3 regions of the Buttiauxella gaviniae genome follow, and region 2 is predicted to be linked to each of the others. Evidence: predicted binding sites of a transcription regulator. Region 2 holds the regulator's gene; each other region holds the start of a gene.
What was found. Region 2 encodes Fur, which represses iron uptake genes when iron is present. Its sites were predicted from a motif close to ATAATAATGAGAACNACTATCAA; they were not measured.

Region 1 (4,133 bases), 760 kb from region 2:
TGCTGGTGGCGTTTAAATTCGTCATTGCCAGGCTCGACGTCAGAAAAGCCGGTGCTGAGTTTACGCCCGGTGCTGGAATAGATGCTGCCGTCTGCGGGGACGGAACCGTGGAAGCCGCCGGACGGATCTTTTTCCAGATAAGCGCGTAGCAACAGCGAGGTGTTTTCACCCGGCTGCCAGAGCAGAGACGGGGAGATCGCATAACGTTCGTCGCGCGTTTTTTCATATTGCGTGTCGCTATTTTTGGTTAACCCCGTAATGCGATACGCCCATTCATCGTTAATCGCATTGGTGTAATCAAACGCGGTGCCGTTGGTATTGTTATTGCCGTACATCGCACGGACGTGGCCTTCCTCGGTAAATTGCGGGCGCTTTGAGGTTTCCATCACCAGGCCGCCAGGAATCGTTTGCCCGTAAAGCGCTGAAGATGGCCCTTTAATAACGTCAATGCGCTCCAGGAACCACGGGTCAACTTGCACCACGTTATAGCTGCCGCCGTCGCTCATCAGGCGCAGGCCATCCAGGAAGGTGTTATTCACATCACCGCCGTGGAACCCGCGCAGAGCAACGGTGTCATAGCGGGTTGCACCGCCGGCAAAACCAGTAAACGCGCCCGGGGTGTAATTCAGCGCGCTGTTCACGCTGAGTGCGCCCTGGTCTTCAATTTGCTGGCGAGTCACGACAGAAACAGATTGCCCGGTGGTAATTAACGGCTCATCGGTTTTAGTGGCACCGCGGCTGACGGTTGCGCTATAGCCTTCCGTAGGGCTGGTGGCGGTTTCAGCAGGTGCCGCGGTCACCACGACGGTGTCTTCTGCCATGACATAAGCTGGAGCTGCGAGTGCAAGCGCGCAAAGTAAAGCGGAGCGCTTTACGGTAAAGGCCAATTTCATTTAATTATTTTCCCGAGAAGGTGTTTTTGTTAGTGGTGATAAAAATAGTAATGCGAATTATTATCGTTATTGTTTTGTGTTTCAAGTGCAAATGTTGGCAGTAGATAATTGAAAAGCCATGAAAAGATTAATGTTTATGGGCCTCGTCCCATTGTTCTTCCAAGGAGATTGTCTCTTATACAGGTCTCACTCTGACAATCTTTTAGGGTGAGATCTGTACGGTGCTGAGGTTTTCCGTTCACCCAAACGTTTAGTTTTTCCATGTAATCACCTCTAATGGTGAACGTGCCAGGGGAATGACGCCATTCCCCTGGCGACCCCGGCGCCCGGCAAGTAAATCGCCGCTAAAGCGGTAATCCCCCGTTTTTCCCCAACATTCAGGGTCGTTCGCGACCCGTTCCCGACGGTCGCTCTCTCACGTGGTTCCCGACCACGTGACCCTGACTGAAGGGGAAAAACGGGGGCGATTTAAGCCGGGAACAAGGGTGTTGCTGCAAATTTCAAGAATATTGTCGCGTTGGCTTTGCTGCTAAATCTAAAGCGATGCCGTGCAAAAGTAATAACGCGCAGGGGAAATGGAGGTTTACCGCTTGCGGCGATTTAGCCTCCGGTGAAAGGAACCTTCCCGATACTGACAGAGTGAATATCATCTGTGTTGAACGCAAAGATGTGAATAAGAGACAACCAGGGGAAAAAGGGAAACCGAAAAATTCCCTCTCCTGGGAGGGAGAGGGTTAGGGTGAGGGCCTAATCAGGTGTAATAAATTACTGCCCGGTCGTCTCCACCGCTTTTGTCGTCTCCGTCACCGGGCCTGGCGTCGCGGACGGCAATTTATCCGGCGTGGAATCACACGGTTTCTCGCTGCCACACAGCAAATCGAGCATTTTCAGCGTCACGCCGTTGGTCCAGCCAAAACCATCTTGCAGTGGATATTCACCGCCACCGCCGCCCGTACCAGTACTGGAAACATCATACTTTTCAACCAGCTTCTGCTCGCGGTTGTAAGTATGCTGCACGTTGGTCAGGAAGCGCCAGGTGACTTCCATGGCTAAATCCTTGTGGTCGTAATTTTGCAGCCCTTCGGTTGCCACCCATTGCAGCGGCGCCCAGCCGTTCGGGGCATCCCATTGCTGGCCGGTTTTCAGATTGGTGGTGGCGAGCCCACCGGCTTTAAGCAACTGCGCCCGCGTGATGGTCGCCATCTTGTCGGCCCGCTCTTTTGATGCGGCATGCACATACAGCGGGAAGAGTGCGGCAGCCGTTAACTGGGAACGAACCGCGTGGGTTTTCAGATCGTAATCCGCATACCAGCCCTGTTTTGCATTCCACAGATGCGCTTCCATCGCTTTTTGTCGGGCATCAGCCGCCTGCTGATATTGCCCGGCACCCGCGCTGTCTTTCGCAATAGTACTGGCGTGGGCGAGGGTTTTTTCCATCTGGAATAACAGCGCGTTTAAATCGACAGGAATGATGGACGTGGTGCGAATGGAGCCGAGCTGTTCGGGATTATCCATCCAGCGCGAGCTAAAGTCCCAGCCCGATGCAGCAGCGGCACGCAAATCGCGGTAAATTTCTGTTGCCGGGCGATTAGGGTTATTTTTCGCGGTGGTGACGTCATCTAAATACGATTCGGTACGCGGCGTATCACGGTCATCCCAATAGCGGTTTAACACCGACCCATCTTTGAGTTTCACCACGCGCAGCGTTTCAGCGCCAGGCTCAAGCGAGTCGCTGCCCTGCATCCAGTAGGCATACTCTTTTTTCAACTGCGGCAGATAAGTGGTGTAAACCTCATCCCCGTTGTGGCTGGCAAGCAGTTTCACCATAAACGCAAAGAACGGAGGCTGAGAGCGGCTCAGATAATAGCTGCGGTTGCCGTTGGGAATATGCCCCCAGGCATCAATTTCATGGGCAAAGTTTTCCACCATATCCTGCACTTTGTCCCAGTGGCCGCTTTCCGCAAGCCCCAGCATGGTGAAGTAGCTGTCCCAGTAATAGACTTCGCGGAAGCGCCCGCCGGGCACAACGTACGGTTTCGGCAGCGGTAACAGTGAATCCCATTTATCGGCGCTGTCTGTGGTGCGCGTCAGCACCGGCCACAGGCTGTCGATGTGTTCGCGTAATGACTGCCCCTCAGGGGGAACGTACTTTTCGCCTTCTTTTGGCAGCGTAAAGTTAACGTCGACAAAATGGCGCAGATCAAAGCCAGACTGATTCCGCTGCATGCGGTAATCGGCAAGAATCATCAGCGGATCGGTTTTAGGCACCGCATCGGCAAACGTTTTTTGGTCGGGGAATAATTTTGCCGTTTGTACATCGGTAAACAGCGGGCCGAGGAGCACATCGGGTGGCTGAGGCTGCGATTGCGGGCCGTCAGCGGCCGTTGAAGGCAAGGTAAAAGTGACGAAGGCACAACCGATAGCTATTTGAATCGCAATGAATAATGTGCGAGGACGGCGCAAAACAGGATTTATCATCTATTGTTCTCCTTTGCGGGGTAGCGGTGAAAGTTTTCCGCGATCAACCCTATGAAAACCTTAGACGAATATCCGCTCAGCACCAGGAGAGATGTCGCATATTACGCGAAAGCAGATAATTTACCGTTTGCGCACGTTCATTTTACCCTTGAGGGTTTATCAGCCATGTCCCCGGTTTTTCCACAGACACGCTGATATTGCGCGACTGATTATTACCGCGAAGGGTGATGTCGTATTTCCCGACCGGCAGTTGCAGGAATGCATAGCCGTTTGCGCCCGGCGTGACTTTCTCCGTCTTGCCGTTCACGTCCAGCTCTTCACCTTCATTCATGCGCACATAAACACGCGCCAAAATTGCATCGGTGACGGGAAGCACGCTTTTTGCCGAACCTGGCTCGGCTTTTTCCGGGCTCGCGGCTTTTTCATTTTTCGTGGTGGCAACAGGTGAAACCGTGGCGCTATTGCCCCCAAAAATCACTCCGCCAACGGCAACACCCACCAATAGACTGGCCGCGGTCAGCAGCGGTAATTTGTAGCGTTTCCAGAACGGCGACAGCGGGGTGATTTCCGCATCTTCCACCGCAACCAGCATAGTGCCGGGCTGTTTGGATGACGCCAGGCCATTCAGACTGCTGACCGGCAATTCCGCAAGAGTAGCAAACTCTGCAATAGATTGCGGCCTGTCTTCCGGTTTTAGCGCAAGAGCGCAATCGACCGCGTGCAACAGGCTATGGGAATAGCCGTCGGGGCGATTTTTAGCCA
Region 2 (4,133 bases):
CTCTGACTTCAACGCCAACGGTGAAAAAGCGGTATTTGCAGGCGCAATGTATGACCTGAGCAACTGGAACCTCGCGGGTTGGGCGGTAGGTGCTTCTTATGTTTACGCATGGGATGCTAAACCAAGCTCTAAACCGACGACCGATGGCTTCTACGATGCGGATCGCCGTCTGAAAGAGTCTGCATACAGCCTTGATGCAATGTATACCGTTCAGGATGGTCGTGCGAAGGGAACCCTCTTCAAGTTGCACTTCACTCAGTACGACAACCACTCCGATATTCCAAGCTGGGGCGGGGGTTACGGCAACATCTTCCAGGATGAGCGCGACGTGAAATTTATCGTTATCGCCCCATTCACCATCTTCTGATTTGATTCCGGGCATGAGAATGCCCGGTTTGTTTAAGGATACTCAGCATGAAAAAAATCATTTTAGTGACGGTGATGGCTTTAGGTTTGAGCGCCTGCGCACAACCGAAAACAGCGCCGGAAGATTCAAAGCTGAAAGCAGCTTACAGCGCGTGTATTAACACCGCCGAAGGTAATCCGGATAAAGTCCAGGCGTGCCAAAGCGTGCTCAATGTGCTGGCTCAGGAAAAACAGCATCAGGAATTTGCGAAGAAAGAGACGGTTCGCACCCTCGATTACCAGAATTGCATTCAGGCAACCCGCACGGGTAACGACCAGGCGGTCAAAGCCAAATGCGATAAAATCTGGCAAGAGATCCGTACCAACAACCAGTAGCGGTGATCTTCATGCAATAAAAAAACCGGTGAGCTTCCTCACCGGTTTTTTTACATCTGACCTCTGGGTTAGGGAAGCCAGGATAGACGGATTACTTTTCGCTGATTTCGTGTGCGTGCTCGTCTGTACGGCAATCACCTTCAGCGCAGTGACCATAAAGGTACAGGCTGTGGTTCGTCAGACGAATGCCATGACGAGATGCAATCTCACGCTGGCGCGCTTCGATTGAATCATCACTGAATTCAATAACTTTGCCGCAGTCCAGGCAGATTAAGTGGTCATGGTGATGCTGTTGCGTCAGTTCGAACACGGATTTACCGCCTTCGAAATTATGACGGGTCACAATGCCTGCATCATCAAACTGGTTTAATACGCGATAAACGGTGGCGAGACCAATCTCTTCACCCATATCAATCAGACGCTTATATAAGTCTTCCGCACTGACGTGATGATTCACCGGCCCCTGCAACACTTCTAAGATTTTTAATCGAGGAAGCGTGACTTTCAGGCCGGCCTTCTTTAATGCGGTATTGTTGTCAGTCATGCGGAAATTGTCCTGTTGCTTAACGAATCGCTCGGACTCAGGGTGAGCGTTAAGATGAATGCGTCTCATTATAGAACTGCAAATTCTAAATGGGAACCGCAAGTATTATACCCGTCATACTTCAAGCTGTGGGGGGTGTTGGCTGCACTCACTTACCCCAGTCACTTACTAAAGTAAGCTCTTGGGGATAAGCTCCCTGGCCGCCTGGCCACAACTTGAATTATTTAGGGTAAAAGCATATTCAAGCCAGAAAACTGCGGCTGAGTCGCGATTTGCTTGCCTTACTAGCTATTTTCCAGGAATTCATTGTACAGGGACAAACTGAAAAGTTACAAATTTGTAGCAATTATTTTAATCGGAAATATCTATTGATAATGTGACGCAGCCAAAGGGCCACGTCACTAATAGCATTAAGCGCTGAGGATATCAGCCAGATTCAGTTCTTCAGAAACCTGGTTAACCCATTTCTGAACGCGCTCTGCGGTAAGCTCAGGTTGGCGATCTTCGTCGATAGCCAGGCCAACAAAGTGATCGTCATCTGCCAGGCCTTTAGACGCTTCGAAATGGTAACCTGCTGTTGGCCAGTGGCCCACAATCGCCGCACCGCGCGGTTCGATAATGTCGCGAATAGTACCTAATGCGTCACAGAAATATTCTGCGTAGTCTTCCTGGTCGCCACAGCCGAACAGCGCAACCAGTTTGCCATTGAAATCAACTTCTTCCAGCGTCGGGAAGAAATCATCCCAGTCGCATTGCGCTTCGCCGTAATACCACGTTGGAATGCCGAGAAGCAGAATATCGAAGCCTTCCAGGTCTTCTTTGCTGCTCTTAGCAATGTCATGCACCTCAGCAACGTCCTTACCGAGCTGTTTTTGAATCATTTTCGCGATATTTTCGGTATTACCGGTGTCGCTGCCGAAAAAAATGCCTACGATTGCCATGAGTAAAATAACCTCTTGATACTTAATGGTATGATGGCTGCTATTTGGCCACAGATAGGGCAATCATAGCAGAACACATCACGGGGCGGAAACTGCTATAACCCTGTAGTGCACAGACTGCAACATTATACCCATCGTCCTGCAACTCGAATGCTAATGGGTATAACACGATATCTAACTAAGATGTTGCTTCAGTTGTTCGAGCAGTATCTCTTCAATCAGTTCACTGCGGCTGATATTGCGCGCTTCAGCCAACTGATTAAGAGCCTCTACCGCCTCATTGTTGAGCTTTAACTCCACTCGCTTCAGGCCGCGTACTTTATCGCGCTTGAGTTGATTGCGTTTGTTGATACGCAACTGCTCATCACGCGTTAGCGGATTGGTTTTTGGTCGCCCCGGGCGACGCTCGTCCGCGAACAGATCTAATGTAGTACGGTCCGTTTGTTCTTTTGCCATGATTAGACTACTGACAGGGAATTCAGGTGGCACGGAGCGGGGTGCTCTGGCGCAATTTAGCGCGCAATCATACATCAGCATGGCTTGCGCGCCAACGCGTTAGCCGCATCTTGCGGCCAGTCGGTCTGTTTTTAATCAGTTTGCGGCTGTTAGGTCGATAAAACGATGGATTGCGCGCAAAACAGCATCAGGTTTTTCGGCATGGACCCAATGCCCGGCTCCGGCAACCACATGTGCACGCGCCTGCGGGAACTGCGAAAGCAGTTCGCTACGGTGTGATTCATCCACATAAGGCGAGGTGCCACCGCGTATAAACAGTGCCGGTTCGTTCCACGCCGGAATTTTTTTCCAGCCGACAATATTTTCGTACTGCTCCCACAACACCGGCACATTAAATTTCCATTCACCATCGGTAAAAGATTTCAGCAGGAACTGAATCACACCTTCTTCATTAAGGTATTCACGCATCACTTTCGCGGCCTGCTGACGCGTTGTGATTTTCTCGGCACTAACCGCATTAATTGCCGCAAAAATCTCGTCATGGCGGCGAACCTGATAATCCACCGGCGCAATATCAATGAGCACTAATTTATCGATGCGCTGCGGTGCAATCGCGGTCAGCGCCATCGCCACTTTGCCGCCCATCGAATGACCGATGATAATCGCTTTCTCAACGCCATATTCATCGAGCGTTTCCACTACGTCCTGCGCCATGGCGGCGTAGTTCATCTCTGGGCTACGTGGTGATAAACCGTGGTTGCGAAGATCAATTTGCAGCAGCGTGTGATTTTGCCCAAGGTCACGGGCCAGCACGCCAAGATTATCCAGGCTACCAAAAAGACCGTGAATAAGTACGATGGGGGAATTACTAGTCGATTGTTGCGCAGTTTGCAGGCGAGCATTCAATTTCATGGCAAAGTTCTTTTTTTTTACTTCGTGAGGTTAGGGTATCATAACGGCATCCTGCCGCTGTGCCGCAAATATTCAGTCTAGTCTGACTTTGTGGTGTGACAAAAGCTTGGCGCTACCCGAGGTTGGGATTTGTCCCTATAATCCCAACAACTTGTATTCAGAAAAGATATCGCACTGGATTAAGATGAAAACAATTGAAGTTGATGACGAGCTCTATCGCTATATTGCCAGCCACACGCAGCACATTGGTGAGAGCGCGTCCGACATTTTACGGCGCATGTTGAAATTTACCGCCGGCCAAACGCCTGCTACACCAGCAACGACCGGCCAGGCAGCACAAGTTGTCGCCGCTCCGGAAGCCAAACCCGTAAACAAAGCACGCGATCGTGTTCGCGCGGTGCGTGAACTGCTGCTTTCCGATGAATATGCAGAACAAAAGAAAGCTGTTAACCGTTTCATGATGGTGCTTTCTACGCTGTATACCCTCGATGCTCATGCTTTTGGTGAAGCGACCGAATCGCTGCATGGTCGCACCCGCG
Region 3 (4,133 bases), 3.1 Mb from region 2:
GCAAAGCCGATAAAATCGTCAACTTTATTTTCAGTCCACTGGTAGCGCACGCCACCGCTCAGGGTAAAGACATCGTTGATGTCATAGCTGTTTTGCAGGAACGGCGCAAAGTTTGTGATGGTGTAACCAGGATAACGCCCGGTGGTGTAGATACTTTGGTTATTCAGCCCGCCCGACGCGTTGGCTTTCGCTAAATCAAAGAACATCTGGTTTGAGGTAAAGCTCTCGTGGTCGGCATCCAGGCCGTAAGTCATCTGCCAGCCATCAAGTGGTTTACTGGTTAGCGCCAACTTCGCGCCGTACTGATCGGTATCCTGTTGGGAGGCGGAGAAACTGGTCACCGTATTGCGCGTCAGCGTTGGGAACGGATAGAAAGTCAGCGATTCATCGCGATAATAAATTTGCCCGACCACTTCCTGGCCCAGGAAATCGCTGTTGGAATATTGCAGGCTAATCAGATGGCGCTCGGTGCCGGGAATGCGGTCGGAGTTTAGTTTATCGCTGACAAATGCCGTACCGTTGCCGGTTACTGCGGAGAAGTTTTCACCTAAATTCAGTCCGTAATCATCATCACCCTGGCTCTTATAATATTGCGTCACCACCTGCAATTGCTGGGTTTCATCAATTTGAATGGTGCCGGTACCCATCACATCAAGGCGATCGGAATACTGCAAACCGGTCTGCGTGTTATCGAGCAGAGTTTGATCGCCGTTGCCGTCAAACCAGCCGCCAAATTTCTGGTATGCCACCGATAAGCGCCCGGAGGCATTTTCGTTACCGCCTGAAATCGCACTTGCCACGCGTTCATCGTGATCTTTGCTGCTGTTGAAGCCGGATTTAATCCCGGTTTCAAACTCCATTTGCGTTTCAGGCTGGCCTTTTTTCGTGACGATATTAATCAGCCCGCCGGTACTGCCGCCACCGTAAAGCGATGTGGCACCCGAGATCACTTCAATGTGCTCAATGTTAAACGGGTCAATGGAATCGAGCTGGCGGCTATCGGTTCGGGATGAGTTCAAACGCACGCCATCCACCAACACCACAATAGAACGACCGCGCATATTCATGCCGTAGTTAGTGCGGCTTTGGCTGCTCACATCCAGGCCGGGGATTAATTGTGCAAGGGCGTCTTTCAGCTCCTTACCCCCCTGAATCTGCTGTTCAAGCTCAGTGCCTTCAATAACCCAGGTCGTCTGCGCCATTTCTGCCACAGTGCGGTGCATGCGGTTCGCTGAAACCGTAATGTTTTCTTCGGAGGTTTGCTGAGCGAAAGCCGGTGCCATCATCGCCAGAAGCAGCGGGTTAAGCACCCAGCGCGTGTTTTTGTGCGTCATCATCATTCCTTGGATGGGAAAATATTAACATTTGCAAATATTTTGAAATAAAAGTGAGCTGAATTTTGCCGATAACAGTTCTCATTATCAATATCAATTGGTAGTATTTCTTAAATTAATCTTATGAATAATCACATTATTTCTGTGGTTTACTTTCTCTGGGCGTGAACCAGATACGGCTAAGGAGTCGGAATGGCAGAGGTGCAAAGTTATCGGATGTTTAACGTGCAACTGGTGCATAAATCATCAGTTTCGCCATCGCTGCTGAGTCTGGTGTTTGGTGGTCCGGATGTCGCACACATGAAATGCGACTCACCCGATCAGCGAATCAAAATGTTGTTTCCGTCGGAAGATGGCTCAGTGCCGGAGTTGCCAGAGCACGGCCAGTGGTACCCACTGCTTCTGGCGTTGCCGAAGGAGAAACGCCCGATTGTTCGGACTTACACGTTGCGTCACGTAGACCGTGAGCGTCAGGAAGTGACAGTCGAATTTGTCAGCCACGGTTTGGAAGGGCCCGCGTCGGCATGGGCGATTGCCTCAAAGCCTGGCGATAAATTACAAATCGTCGCCCCAAATGCAGAGTACCCGGAAGATAGCGGCGGGTATGAATGGACGCCGCCGGTAGGGTTACGGCAGGGTTTGATTATCGCCGATGAAACCGCGCTTCCGGCGGCGCGGGGTATCCTGGAAAAACTATCGACGCAGAAAAATCCGCCACAGATTCAGGCATTTTTTGAGGTGCCGGAGCAGGGGGACTGTGTTGATTTAAGTGAATTTAATTTTGCGGAAATTCACTGGCTGGCGCGTAAACCGGCGAACGCAACGCACGGCGAGTGTTTACTTAAAGCCGTCAGGCAAATGGCGCGAATGCCAGAAACCGCGGGCAGGATTGAAGCCGTTACTGAAGAAGCCGAAGGCGAATTGCTGTGGGATAAAGCGACGACCGATGACCAGGCGTTTTACGGTTGGGTGGCAGCGGAATCAACGGTCGTGAAGATGCTGCGCCGCTATTTGATTGGTGAACGCGGGCTAAATCATGATGCCATTAACTTTATGGCCTACTGGAGTAAAGGGCGGGAACGCTAATCTTTGCCCCGTTTGGACCCCACCCCAGCCCTCCCCTTTGTACAGTCCGGGGACATCGTGAACACTTGTTCGGGGACATGGTAGACACTTACAACTAAGGCATGAGTACTTCTTTCAGGAGCCGCTTATGCCGTGGGATGCGAGAGATACCATGTCATTACGTACCGAGTTCGTTCACTTTGCCTCGCAGGACGGGGCCAACATCCGGGCGCTCTGTCGTCGCTTTAACATTGCGCCTGCCACAGGTTACAAGTGGCTGCGCCGCTGGCTGGCTGAAGGCCACGCGGGCCTCACTGAGCGCCCGCGAACACCCCGTCATTCTCCCCACTGCACGCCTGAGGCTGTTGTCGACCTGTTACGCCAGGCTCACGCACGCTATCCGGCATGGGGCGCCCGCAAGATAAAGGTCGCACTCGAGCGCCAGGGCCACACCCTGCCTGCCTTCAGCACCGTCCATAACCTGATGGCACGCCATGGGCTGTTGCCCGGCCTCCCGTCCGGCATTCCTGCCACCGGGCGTTTCGAACATGCTGCCCCTAACCAGCTCTGGCAGATGGATTTTAAAGGGCATTTTCCGTTTGCCGCCGGTCGCTGCCATCCACTCACCCTGCTCGATGACCACTCCCGTTTCTCCCTGTGCCTGGCCCATTGTGCCGACGAGCGCCGCGGGACCGTACAGGCTCAGTTGCGGCAGGTCTTCGAACGCTACGGTTTGCCGGAGCGGATGACCATGGACAACGGCGCGCCCTGGGGAGATACCACCGGAACGTGGACAGCGCTGGAGCTGTGGCTGATGCGCCAGGGTATCTGCGTCGGGCACTCACGGCCTTATCACCCGCAGACCCAGGGCAAGCTGGAGCGGTTTCACCGCAGCCTGAAGGCTGAACTGCTGCAGGGGCGCTGGTTCCTCAGCAGTGAGCAGCTGCAGCAGACGTTCGACAGCTGGCGGGACAGATACAACCTGGAACGGCCTCATGAGGCCCTGGGAATGCAGGTGCCGGCATCACGCTACCAGCCCTCATCGCGGCAGTATCAGGCCCGTCCGGCGGCGGCAGAGTATGATGCCGGGATGATGGTCAGGAAGGTGGATATAAGCGGAAAACTCAGTATTAAGGGGATGCAACTGAAGGCGGGCAAGGCGTTTATCGGCGAGCATGTCGGGTTGAAGGAGACAGGAGAGGGACAATATGAAGTGTGGTGGTACAGCACAAGAGTGGGCGTGATCGACCTGAAAAACAGGTCGATCACGATGGGTAAAGGATGTTAAAAAGTGTTCACCATGTGTCCGAACACCTGTCTACCATGTCCCCGGACTGTACACCTTTCCAGGGGAGGGAGCAGTTAACCCTTCCACCTGCAAAGTCGGGATTTAGCACCTCCCCCTGGCAAGGGGGAGGCTGGGAGGGGGTCATTTGTTCCCGGCACAGACAGAGTTAACCCCTCCACTTTTGTTGGTCGGCTAAGGGACAGCGCCAGCCGACAAAAAATCAAATCTTCTTCAGCTCCGGCCACAGGCGCAGCGTGGTCTGCACAATGCTGAGTAAATCCGCATAGCTTGCGTTTTCCCGCGCGCTGACGGACATCCCCTGAATGATACAGCACAAATACTTAGCCAGTTTTCGAACGCAACTGGTGGCAGGGATCTCACCTTTTTCCTGGCGTTTTGTCAGGAAACGCACCAGCGTCTCTTCCTGCATCGACTGGCGGGTCTTA

Region 1: a site for Fur is predicted at 938-960, ahead of AB1E22_RS19015 (TonB-dependent siderophore receptor). Genes of this name have one in related genera too.
Region 3: a site for Fur is predicted at 1,403-1,425, ahead of AB1E22_RS01480 (TonB-dependent siderophore receptor). Genes of this name have one in related genera too.

What each region holds. Positions count from the first base shown of each region.
Region 1 is NZ_JBFMVT010000002.1:3,993,420-3,997,552, forward strand. It holds gene AB1E22_RS19015 (TonB-dependent siderophore receptor) at 1-893, opposite strand, end outside; gene AB1E22_RS19020 (alpha,alpha-trehalase) at 1,659-3,371, opposite strand; gene AB1E22_RS19025 (serine/threonine protein kinase) at 3,514-4,133, opposite strand, start outside.
Region 2 is NZ_JBFMVT010000002.1:3,231,504-3,235,636, forward strand. It holds gene chiP (chitoporin ChiP) at 1-367, shown strand, start outside; gene chiQ (ChiQ/YbfN family lipoprotein) at 415-741, shown strand; gene fur (ferric iron uptake transcriptional regulator) at 833-1,285, opposite strand; gene fldA (flavodoxin FldA) at 1,696-2,226, opposite strand; gene ybfE (LexA regulated protein) at 2,401-2,682, opposite strand; gene ybfF (esterase) at 2,818-3,594, opposite strand; gene seqA (replication initiation negative regulator SeqA) at 3,779-4,133, shown strand, end outside.
Region 3 is NZ_JBFMVT010000002.1:175,465-179,597, reverse strand. It holds gene AB1E22_RS01480 (TonB-dependent siderophore receptor) at 1-1,334, opposite strand, end outside; gene AB1E22_RS01475 (siderophore-interacting protein) at 1,527-2,420, shown strand; partial or broken gene AB1E22_RS01470 (IS481 family transposase) at 2,548-3,684, shown strand; gene AB1E22_RS01465 (TetR/AcrR family transcriptional regulator) at 3,908-4,133, opposite strand, start outside.